2 regions of the Colwellia sp. BRX9-1 genome follow, and region 1 is predicted to be linked to the other one. Evidence: riboswitches for the same ligand, from Rfam matches in the RefSeq annotation. Region 1 holds a riboswitch; the other holds the start of a gene.
The links. Region 1 has a riboswitch for lysine ahead of lysC (lysine-sensitive aspartokinase 3). Riboswitches for the same ligand answer to the same signal wherever they lie in the genome.

Region 1 (5,618 bases):
GAACAAATGCTCAATCAAACTGACAAGGTCAGTTTTAATGTCTTTGACGTGCTTAATGGTTGTGTACAAGGATATCAGCAGATATACCCTAACTTTACTATTGAGTATTTGGCCTCAGATAAAAAAGTAATGTTGGCGGGATCGCCTGAGCATATAGCGCAATTATTAGATAAGGTTGTCACTAATGCCGTAGAGTTTAGTGATGATAATAAACTTTTCATAACGACAGCGTTGAAAAACAAAGACATCACCATTCACGTTAGCAATAACGGCACGTTATTACCCGACACGATGGAAGAGCGACTTTTTGATTCTATGGTTTCAATGCGTGAAACACCGCAAATGAAAGAAGATAAGACTCCTCATTTGGGCTTAGGCTTATATATTGCCCGCTTGATTTGTGAATTTCATCAGGGGCATATCGTGGCAAGTAATCATCATAATCCGCAAGGTGTCACGGTGTCGATTACCTTGCCATTGCAGGTAAAGTAATTATTTACTCTATACCTAAATATTTATGTACTTGAACGGATAAACGCCAATTATTTTCAATACAGCTTTTTATTGCTAACGCTGTTGCTCGTTCTTTTTGGCTGATCGGTTGCAAATAAACTTGGGTGTTAACAATATTATGTTCGGCTAATAACGCTTTTAAGTCGTCTATATGCTGCTCAGTCGCCACTGGATGTTTAATTTCATTGGCACGTAACATCGCTGAGTTTAATATTTTGTAGCCACCCTTCATGTTTACTTTGGGTGAAACAGTCACCCAGCACTTATCCGTCACCTGTATTTCAAAAGTACCCGATGTTTCTAATTGACAACTAAAACCATTGGTTTCAAGTGCTTGGCACAGAGGGAGTAAATCAACCATCGCTGGCTCACCGCCTGTGATAACAATGTGTTTGGCTTGATAACCTTCTGCCGTTATCATCGCTAAAATATCTTTAACCGTAAGCGCTGACCACGTTTGAGATTCAGCTTCTTTTGTTAACATAGCATTCGGTGTTACTTCATCTTCAAGGTTTATTGCCCAAGTATGCTTAGTATCACACCACGAGCAAGCAACGGGGCAACCTTGTAAACGGATAAAAATTGAAGGTTGACCGGTAAAAGCGCCCTCTCCTTGAATAGTTTCAAATAATTCATTAATTTTGTATTTTACGGTCATCGGGGTTTTTGCCTGTTTATTGCTGGTGTAAATTGAAGTAAAATGCGCGATATTAATTATACCCTAAGAGACTTTAGAAATGACAAACAAAGTTGTTGTTATTTATTCTGGTGGCATGGACTCATTCACTGTTCTTAATCGCGCCTTGCATGATGGCAAAGAAGTGTTCGCATTAACCTTTGATTACGGACAGCGTCATGTCAAAGAAATTGAATTTGCCAGTACGGTTTGTCAATCACTTGATGTAAACCATAAAATTATCGATATATCATCTATTAATCAATTGCTTGCTGGTTCTTCATTAACCGACAATATTGATATTCCTGAAGGTCATTACGAAGCTGAAAGTATGAAATCAACGGTTGTACCTAACCGTAACATGATTTTGTTATCACTTGCGGTCGGTTATGCCGTTTCAGTGGGGGCTAGCCAAGTTTATTACGGCGCACATTCAGGAGACCATGCAATATATCCTGATTGTCGTCCCGAATTTGTAATGAAAATGAATGAGGTGTGTAAAATAGCTAACTACGAGTCAGTAGAAATATTTAGCCCTTATTTAACGGTTACTAAAAGTGATATTTTAACCGATGGATTAAAAATGGGCTTAAGCTATGATAATACTTGGACGTGTTATAACGGCCGTGAAAAAGCCTGTGGAAAATGTGGTGCCTGCCAAGAGCGTTTAGAAGCTTTCAGTGATAATAATGTTACCGATCCGTTAAGTTACGAATCTTGATAAATAAAAGATAAAACACGGCAAGGTGTTTTATCTTTTTTCTGTACTGACCAAAGAAATATTACGCTTAAAGCTTATGAAAATAAGGCATTGTGTAGCTTTTCAACGGTTTCATTTGCTTGTTTCTCGTCGACTAAGAAACATAAGTTATGTTCACTGGCGCCATGACAAATCATCCGCACGTTTATCCCTGATATAGTTTCAAAAATACTGGTACCAACGCCATTACTGCGATGCATTTTATTTCCTATAACCGCTATTAACGATAAACCGTGCTCTACGGTGACTTCACAAAGCTGTTCTAATTCTTCAACAACGGTTGAATTTAAAAGCGCTTGCGTCGACCCCGTTGGATTATCAAAGGTTAGCGCAATACTGATTTCACTGGTGGTAATTAAATCAACACTCAGTTCATGTTTGGCTAAAATACCAAAGACTTGTGCAAGAAAACCACTAGCATGTAGCATAGCAGGACTCTTTACCGTTACTAATGTTTGCTCTCTACGTAAGGCTATTGAGCGGTATATTGGGCTCGATTCAACAAACTGTTGAATGCGTGTACCCCCCTTCTCTGGTTCCTTACTTGAACCAACAAAAACCGGAATATTCTTTCTCATCGCAGGAATGAGTGTTGCCGGATGAAGAATTTTTGCGCCAAAGGTCGCCATTTCAGCCGCTTCGCCAAAACTGATTTCTTTAATAGCACGGGCATGCTCGGTAATACGTGGGTCTGTGGTAAAAATACCGACAACATCAGTCCAAATAGAAAGATTATCGGCATGTAACGCTTCGGCTAAAAGTGCCGCACTGTAATCAGATCCACCACGGCCTAGGGTTGTCGTATGACCGTCCTCGTCTTGACCAATGAAACCTTGGGTAACGATAACTTTATCAACCAGCAAAGGCATAAGAAATTGCTGTGCGTTATTAGCGAGCATCTCAAGGTTAACAACGGCTTTACCGTATAATGCGTTGGTTTTCATAACTTGGCGAACATCAAACATTTCGCCATTAACACCAACAGATTTAAGGACTTGTGCAAAGATACATGAACTCATTTGTTCACCAAATGACAAAATTGCATCGGCTATGCGTGGGCAATAATTAAGTGATTGCGCGTTAGAGAACTCGCTTAACTCATTTAGCAGTTGATCAATTTGAAAGTTTAGCTGTGTTTCTTCAGCTAAATGTTGGGTAATATTAAATTGGATAGCGCGAATACTGCTAATGATTGTTAATTGTTCATGCTGAGATACATCTTTTTGACTTAAACGAACCAGTAAATTAGTAACGCCTGAACTTGCAGATACGACAACAACTTTGTTACTTGCATCGTTTTTAATGATCTGAGCGCATCGTAACATCGCTTGATGATCAGCTAGACTTGTGCCGCCAAATTTTGCAACAGTAAAAGGTAATAATGACATCTAAGGTCTCCCTAATTAAGCCCCCAGTAATAATTATAGGGTAACTTTATAAACTTCAAGGAAGAGCATGGCTGAATTAAGAAGTGTTCTTGGTAAGATAAACTAAACTTTTCAGCCAGAAGCTCTCCACCATAATCTAATTAGCACTTAACATACTAACTAGAGGTGACAATCCTAGGGATTCAGCCCTAGTAACCGAATAAATAACGCCACTCGCTAATTACTCTCGGCAATAGTCTCCCTCAATAACAGTCAAAAGAATGGTGGTTCTTCGTGTTATCTACCTAGCTACTGCTCCTCTTCTGGTTGATTATTAAAAACATACAATTTGAGTATTTATTCTAATAACCGACATGTGGATTAAATCCTATCTGTAATAATAAATCAACAGGCTAAGTCGATCTTTTTTAGAAATAATAGCTTAATAGTATTACCCATAGTTCAACTAAAGCATGGCTAGGCTTTTATATAAAAATTAACGGTTGCTGCAGCGCATTAATTTTATACCACCGACATCCGTTGAAAAACCAAGATTTTTATAAAAGCTCTCCAGTTCAGGTAAGCAATATAATTCAAAATGTTTTACTTTGATTAATTTATCATGGTTTTTAACCAGGCTCATCAATTGCTGACCGATACCATTACCGCGATGAGAGGCGCTTACAATCACATCAAAGATTATTGCTTTATAGATAAAGTCGCTTAGAATTCGCGTAAAACCAATGAGCTCATTGTCTACATCGAGAATACCAATACAAATTTGAGAACCACGAATACAATTTTGAGTGTCTTCGAGTGAGCGTTCTTTACCCCACCATACACTTTTATAAAGCTGGTGAACTTGCTTTATATGGTCGTCAGAAAATCTATAAATTATGGTCATCTTTAATTTTTAAACTCAATATTCACTGACCTATTAACAGACAGTAATTAGCCAGCAACATTATTTAATAAGGGTAACACCCGCAACTTCTACCACTGTTTTTGCATCAGCACGTTCAATAACTTTTAATAGTGTTGTTTGAATAGTTTCATCTTTTCTCGCATCACCTTTACTGGTAAATTTTTGCTCTTGTGGAGCATCACCTTCAGCGGCAATAAAACCAACCACAACTTCAGTAGCACAATCAGCTGACTGACCAAAATAAGCTAATGAAATTTGTGGGTAGCCTTGAAATCCTTTCTTAACTCTTTTATCAATACGTTTAGTCGATTTGTCTAAGTTCATAATAATTATCCAAAAAATAACGCGATATTCGCGCGAATAAAACAATAGTTATCTAAAGTCATAAGTGATTTATCAATATAAGCTAACCCACTACAACACATGCTGAACCCATAAGATGAATATCAATACTACATGAGGAAATGCAACAGTAGGCCTAATTGATTGACAGGCATATTCTTTAATTAAGGTAAGACCTGATAAGCTAACTTTATGATATTCAGAGTTAAATTGACATACATTTTCACTACTGTCGGCTGAAATATATTTTTCCAGCTGTAAAAGCCGTGTCTCAATACGTGATTGAAATGTCTTCCAAACAGCATCTTGAAGCCATAAAACGACTAAGATTAAAAAGATAGGAATCGTGATTACATTCGATATAATGGCTATTAGTAAAACGATAACGGCAATAAGTTTTATATAAAGCGAATGTTTCTCATAGCTGTCAAACTGATTTTGGAGTAAGGACCATTCTGAGCTGAATTTATTTTTTTCCATTTTTCCCTCTTATAATGAGAATAAATTTTTGCAACACGTAGCACGATACAATAAGTTTTTAATTAAAATGTAAATAATAAAAACTAAAATCGATTTGTATACGTATAACTAACAGTAACCAACTCAATGGTAAATAAAATGTTTGGAATATTTAAAAAAGACCCGATAAAAAGATTAAATAAACTCTATGAAGCTAAGCTTGAACAAGCGATGTTTTCGCAAAGAAATGGAGATATAAAGTCATATTCGATGATCACTGCTGAAGCAGAAAAAATAGCCGTGCAGATTAAAGATTTAGAAAATTCACAAAAGAACTAACGCGCTAATAGCGAACACCCCGCCACTTCATTTAAGGTGATGGCGGGATTTTATTGTTTTCCCTTTTAAACCCGGTATTTATCTGCTTGCGGTCTTCAGTACACTCAATTGATTAATAATTCGTAATGATCAGCCTTTTTGGTAAAGCCAACCCGTCTCAAGTAAAGTTCATGAGCATCATCTGATGGCTCGACGATTAAATGTTTAATACCTTCTTGTCTTAGTTGATTTTCTTCA
Region 2 (5,618 bases), on a different contig from region 1:
AATATGGCTTTAGCCAGTTGTCTAAGATAAAAGACTCTTGCGTCGCAAGTATATTGCTTGCGAATAATAAGCAATGGCGAGCAGCATCAATTTTTGCACAATCGCCAAGCTGTTGTTCGGTCAACTTTGCTAATGACTTAATACCGCTTTTATTCTCACCGACAACCAAAACTAAACATTCATTTGCTATCGAGTCTTTTATCATCGCGAGCATAAAAGTTAACTCGGCCTTACTTTTAGGAAACTGAATAATCACTAAGTCGTGGGCAGTCTTACTTTGATAATAGACATTAAATACCGCAGTCATTTGAGTGAGGTCTAATCGTTTGGCTTGTAAATGTGATTGATAATTCGTGTTATAACATGTCATCACTGCTTGAGGGTGAAGTGCATGGTATTCTTCAAAAAAATCGTCAATAGGTAAGTTGATAAATAATGGCGCTTTTGCTTTTAGTAAATCGGGATTACGCAGCAATAATTGATTGATGTTATCTAACAAAGTTATTCTCAAATAATTGGGTTATGGCATTCATAAATATATAACTTATACCCTAAATTAATTAACGGTATTTTATACGCTTAACGAAAAGATATGTTTATAATAGCCGCTATTCTACGTGAATATTATTATCATGTCAGAAAGGCGAATAATAAATTTGCAAATCACCATATAAAATTCAGGGAGTGGGTTATTTTTACTAAATTTTTTACTTGGTTTAAAGTGAAACTAATACGCAGTGATAAGCGTGCATGGTTATTAAAATTTCGCTATTTTACCGTCCCTAACTGGTTTAGAAAAACACCTGTCGCTGAAGTTTACTTAGCACTTAATGACCCTTATAGCTTTATGCTGATTCAAGTGTTACCAGAGCTAGAGCAACGTTTCAATATTCAATTTAAATTGTTCTTAGTCTATGAAAGTGTTCCAGGGGTAACTATCGATCCCAAATTAATGCGCACTTGGGCAATAAAAGATGCCAACTTTATTGCTGATCAATATCAATTGAAAAAAATAACGCAACGACCGACTCAAGAATCACTCTTTACTGGTCAGCAAATGTGGCAGTTGCGACCTAAAACACTCGATAATGCTTGGCAACTCTTTCAACAGACTTGGTCGAATGATTTTGATTACTACTATCATGCTTCTACACCGGTAATAAATTATCAAATTAAAAATTTAATACGTTTAGTTAAACAAGGGCATTACTTACCTTCGTCTATTTTTATTGCGGGGCAATGGTTTGTTGGTATTGATAGGCTTGAGCATCTAGAAAAACGTTTGGCTGACTTTGGTTTAGCAAAAGATGACAGTGTTGCTGTTTATCAAAAAAATAAATTAGTCTTTGCTGAGCAACAAGTGAAAGATAATGCAGCTGACATCGCTGACATCGCTGACACGAAAATATTAGAAGCCTTTATTTCATTACGAAGCCCTTATTCTTACATTGGTTTATTACAAGCAGAAAAGTTAAGTCAGCATTATCAGATCCCTTTAAAGATAAAGCCGTTATTACCTTTGATTATGCGGGGGTTAACCACGACAGAAAATAAAGAACGTTATGCTGTTTTTGATGCCAGTCGTGAAGCTAAAAAACTTAATATTCCTTTTACCGGTATTGCAGATCCTTTAGGGCAAGGTATTTTTAATGCTTTTCAAATTTTTTCGTATGCAGAACAACAAAATAAAGAACTCGATTTTATTAAGTCTGCGTTTAAGGCCATTTATGTTGACGGTTTAGACTTATCAAATAAATCGGTAATCGAATCTTTATGTCAGCAGCATAAAATCAATTATCTACAAGCGTTAGAATATAATAATGAACATGACTGGCAACAATGGTCTGATACCAACCAAAGTACTTTAGATGGCATGGGGTTATGGGGAGCGCCTTGTTTTCGATTTCAAAATGTTATTTGTTGGGGGCAAGACCGCTTGGCACAAATTGAACAAGCGATCATTGTTTCATAAGATATAATATATCCGTATTATCTTCATTTAGAGCACTATTGACTCAACATTAGAATAAATGTTCTAATGTTGTTGTCCTGAATTCAATAAAGTTTTGTTTTTTCAAACAAGCGAAACTTATGATAAAGGGCCAGAAGAGGAGCATTAACCAGGTAGTTATCATAAAGAGATCAAGCTCTAATGATTGGTAACGAGGGGGATTAATGCCGAGGTAAGTAATTTTTTGATAATTTACTTATCGGTTGTTTGGGTTGAATCCTAACAATTGTCACCAACTTGGTGGGGAGCTTCTGGCCTTTGTAAAGCCTAATGCTCTTCACATAAGTGATTGTTATCTTGGTTATTACAAACGCCTAAAAGTTCTCCGAACGAACAGAGTTCGAGAGAAATGAATCAAATAAAACTATCAAAAAAAATTAGCTTAACAGCTAACCCAACGCTTCATCATACTATTTTATGGACCGCATTAATTACGCCATTACTTGATGATGGTCAAATCGATTTTCCAAGCCTCAAACAATTAGCTATTAGTCAGTCTGACGCCGGTAATGGTATTGTCTTGCTAGGTAGTACAGGAGAGGGCCTGGCCTTAACATCGCAAGAGCAAGTTAAGATTGTTGAATTCGTTTGCCAATTATCACTAAGCGCACCTTTAATGGTTGCTGTTGGCGGTTATCAGTTAACCGAGCAAATTAATTGGATAACAGCTTGTAATAAATTACCTATTTCAGCCTACTTACTTGGTAGTCCCATTTACGCAAAGCCGGGTGTGATAGGTCAAACGCAATGGTTTAGTGCTTTACTTGATGCCGCCAACTTCCCCTGTATGTTATATAACGTCCCCTCTCGTAGCGGTGTTTCTATTGCTATTGAAACTTTACAGGCGGTGCAAAATCATCAGCATTGTTGGGCGTTAAAAGAAGCCAGTGGCGATTTAAATCAGGTACTCGCCTATCGCCAGTATTGTCCAGATATAGCCCTATATAGTGGTGAAGACGCCATGATGCCTTACTTAGCACAAGCAGGTGTAAAAGGGTTAGTTTCGGTTTGTAGTAATGTCTGGCCGGCAGCGACTCATCAATACGTCGAGCTATCACTAGCTGGTGAGACTCAAGGTTTATTTCCACTTTGGCAAAATGCGGTCGATGAGCTTTTTCAGGTGGCAAGTCCCATACCCGTAAAAGTATTAATGCACCAAAATAAAATGATCAACACTCCCTTTTTACGTGCGCCGTTAACCCATTTAGAACTTAACGACTGCAACTCGCTGTTAGCATCAGATAAATTAATTAATCAATGGCTTGAAACTCAAGCTAAGTGATCCCTTTAAGTATTAACATGAGAATTTAAAATGAATTGGCAAGAAACATTAACACAATTAGAAGCAGGTACTGTTCGTGCGGCAAATCAAGATGAAGCAGGAAATTGGCAGGCCAATGTAGCCGTAAAAGAAGCTATATTATCAGCATTTAAAGCGGGCGAAAACATTGCTTTTGATGGCATTTATAAGGGGTTTGTCGATAAACATAATTTACCTGCGCGTGAGTTTACCGCTGACGATAAAGTGCGATTAGTACCGGGTGGTTCTTCAGTTCGCCGTGGTGCGCATGTTGCTCCTGGTGTCATTATTATGCCACCCGCTTACATTAATGTTGGGGCTTTTGTTGATACAGGTACTATGATTGATAGCCATGCATTAATTGGCTCGTGCGCCCAAATAGGTAAAAATGTTCATGTTTCTGCCGCTGTTCAAATTGGTGGTGTTTTAGAACCGGTTGGTGCAAGCCCTGTTATTATCGAAGATGGTGCCTTTCTAAGTGCTGGTGTGGTCATTGTCGAAGGTATTGTTGTTAAAAAAGGGGCTGTTTTAGCGCCAGGTGTCTCACTTTCAGCGTCAGTGCCTGTTTACGATTGTGTGAATGAAGTGATGCTTGAAAAAGGTGCTGATATTCCTGAACGTGCTGTAGTGGTGCCAGGAACACGTCCGGTTTCAGGGGCGTGGGCGAAAACGCACGGTTTAAATATGGCTTGTGCATTAATCGTTAAATATCGCGATGAAAAAAGTAATGCCTCGTTAGAGCTCGAGTCTATTTTACGTTAAGCCCTCTAAGGTAAAGCAGGAATATCATGTCTGAGTTAGTAAATACTACCTATTGTTTTGATTCTCCTTCGGCGCTTGAATTAAGCGCTGAGTTAACAAAGCAACAACCTGAAAGTAGCCAGCAAGAAGGTTACTTTGTTTATCATCTTGATGCGCTTAAAGCCCATTTAGCCGAACTACAACGCCAAGACGTCATTAAGTTATGGTTTGCGGTAAAAGCGAACCCGTTATCTAACATCATTAAAACCTTAGACGATGCGGGTTTTAATTTTGATGTGGCGAGCAGTGGCGAATTAAATCAAGTCTTAAAGCAAGGTATTACACCCGAACGTATCTTAAATACCGGTCCGGCAAAATCAAAAGCACAAATAACGTCGTTCATTAAACAAGGGGTTAATATTTTTGTTGCTGAAAGTTTGAATCAATTAACTTGGTTAAATGAAGCAGCTATTGAGCATGATGTTAAGCCAAGAGTGCTGTTGCGGGTTCAGTTGCAATGGCCAGAGGGTGAAAAAAACCCTTTAGGGGGAAATTGCCTAACACCATTTGGTTTGTCGATAGAGCAGTGGCAAAGCATTAAAGTCGTTAACTTTCCTGGTATTGAGTTGTGTGGTTTACATATTTTTCAATGGGGCAATATGCTCAGTAATGAAAAAATGTTCTCGCTGTGGTCACAAATGGTTGCACCATTAAAAGGTTTAGCTGATGACATAGGTATGCCATTAAAAATCTTAGATTTAGGTGGCGGTTTAGGTATTGATTATTTACAGCAAGGCAAAACACTTTCTTGGCAGAAAATTATTGCTGATCTGGCGATCATAAAGCAGCAGGCAGGTGCCGAAGAGTTATGGTTAGAATTGGGCCGTTTTGCGGTTGCTGAGTGTGGTTATTATGTGGTCCCCGTTGTTGATAGAAAAATGAATTATGGTCAAGAGCAGTTAGTCTTAGCCGCAGGTATTAATCATTTGTTAAGACCGGCGATAACCGAACAGCCTTTTCCTGTCAATTTACTACGAGAGTCTACACGCGAAAAACAGTTGTTTGATATTCATGGTCCGCTATGTACCAGTATGGACAAATTGGGTAAGTTGCCTTTGCCTGATGACGTATCTGTTGGCGATCAACTGGTATTTGGCTATTGCGGTGCTTACGGTTTTACTGAAAGTATGCCATTTTTTCTTTGTCACCATATCGCTGCTGAATACGTGTTTAGTCAAGGGACGTTGGTTGAAGTCAGAGCAGCACAACCAGCGGATTGGTATTTAAGATAGCGATAAATACTTCAGCTTAATGTTTAAGATAAAGTGAACAAAATGAATGAAATAAAAAAAGAAGTTATGCATGTTGGTGAAATGGCGAGCGGCGCAGCACTTACCGTTCCTGTTTATCGTATAAAAGGACGTACTGATGCACCCAGTGTTTATATTCAAGCGAATATGCATGGCGCTGAAGTGCAAGGTAATGCGGTTATTTTTCAACTATTAGAATTATTGAAAAACACAAAAATAAATGGCGATATTACCTTAGTACCTTATGCCAACCCTG

Region 2: it holds a riboswitch for lysine, as region 1 does, so the genes downstream of both, dapA (4-hydroxy-tetrahydrodipicolinate synthase) here and lysC (lysine-sensitive aspartokinase 3) in region 1, are expected to answer to the same signal.

What each region holds. Positions count from the first base shown of each region.
Region 1 is NZ_JACGVM010000013.1:108,751-114,368, reverse strand. It holds gene pdsS (proteobacterial dedicated sortase system histidine kinase) at 1-492, shown strand, start outside; gene queE (7-carboxy-7-deazaguanine synthase QueE) at 497-1,171, opposite strand; gene queC (7-cyano-7-deazaguanine synthase QueC) at 1,251-1,910, shown strand; gene lysC (lysine-sensitive aspartokinase 3) at 1,985-3,337, opposite strand; lysine riboswitch at 3,449-3,647, opposite strand; gene H4J76_RS13095 (GNAT family N-acetyltransferase) at 3,813-4,220, opposite strand; gene H4J76_RS13090 (hypothetical protein) at 4,281-4,565, opposite strand; gene H4J76_RS13085 (hypothetical protein) at 4,656-5,063, opposite strand; gene H4J76_RS13080 (DUF6435 family protein) at 5,202-5,381, shown strand; gene H4J76_RS13075 (hypothetical protein) at 5,486-5,618, opposite strand, start outside.
Region 2 is NZ_JACGVM010000008.1:97,447-103,064, reverse strand. It holds gene H4J76_RS09795 (methyltransferase) at 1-499, opposite strand, end outside; gene H4J76_RS09790 (DsbA family protein) at 722-1,972, shown strand; lysine riboswitch at 2,099-2,270, shown strand; gene dapA (4-hydroxy-tetrahydrodipicolinate synthase) at 2,361-3,293, shown strand; gene H4J76_RS09780 (2,3,4,5-tetrahydropyridine-2,6-dicarboxylate N-succinyltransferase) at 3,324-4,073, shown strand; gene H4J76_RS09775 (PLP-dependent decarboxylase) at 4,100-5,344, shown strand; gene H4J76_RS09770 (succinylglutamate desuccinylase/aspartoacylase family protein) at 5,378-5,618, shown strand, end outside.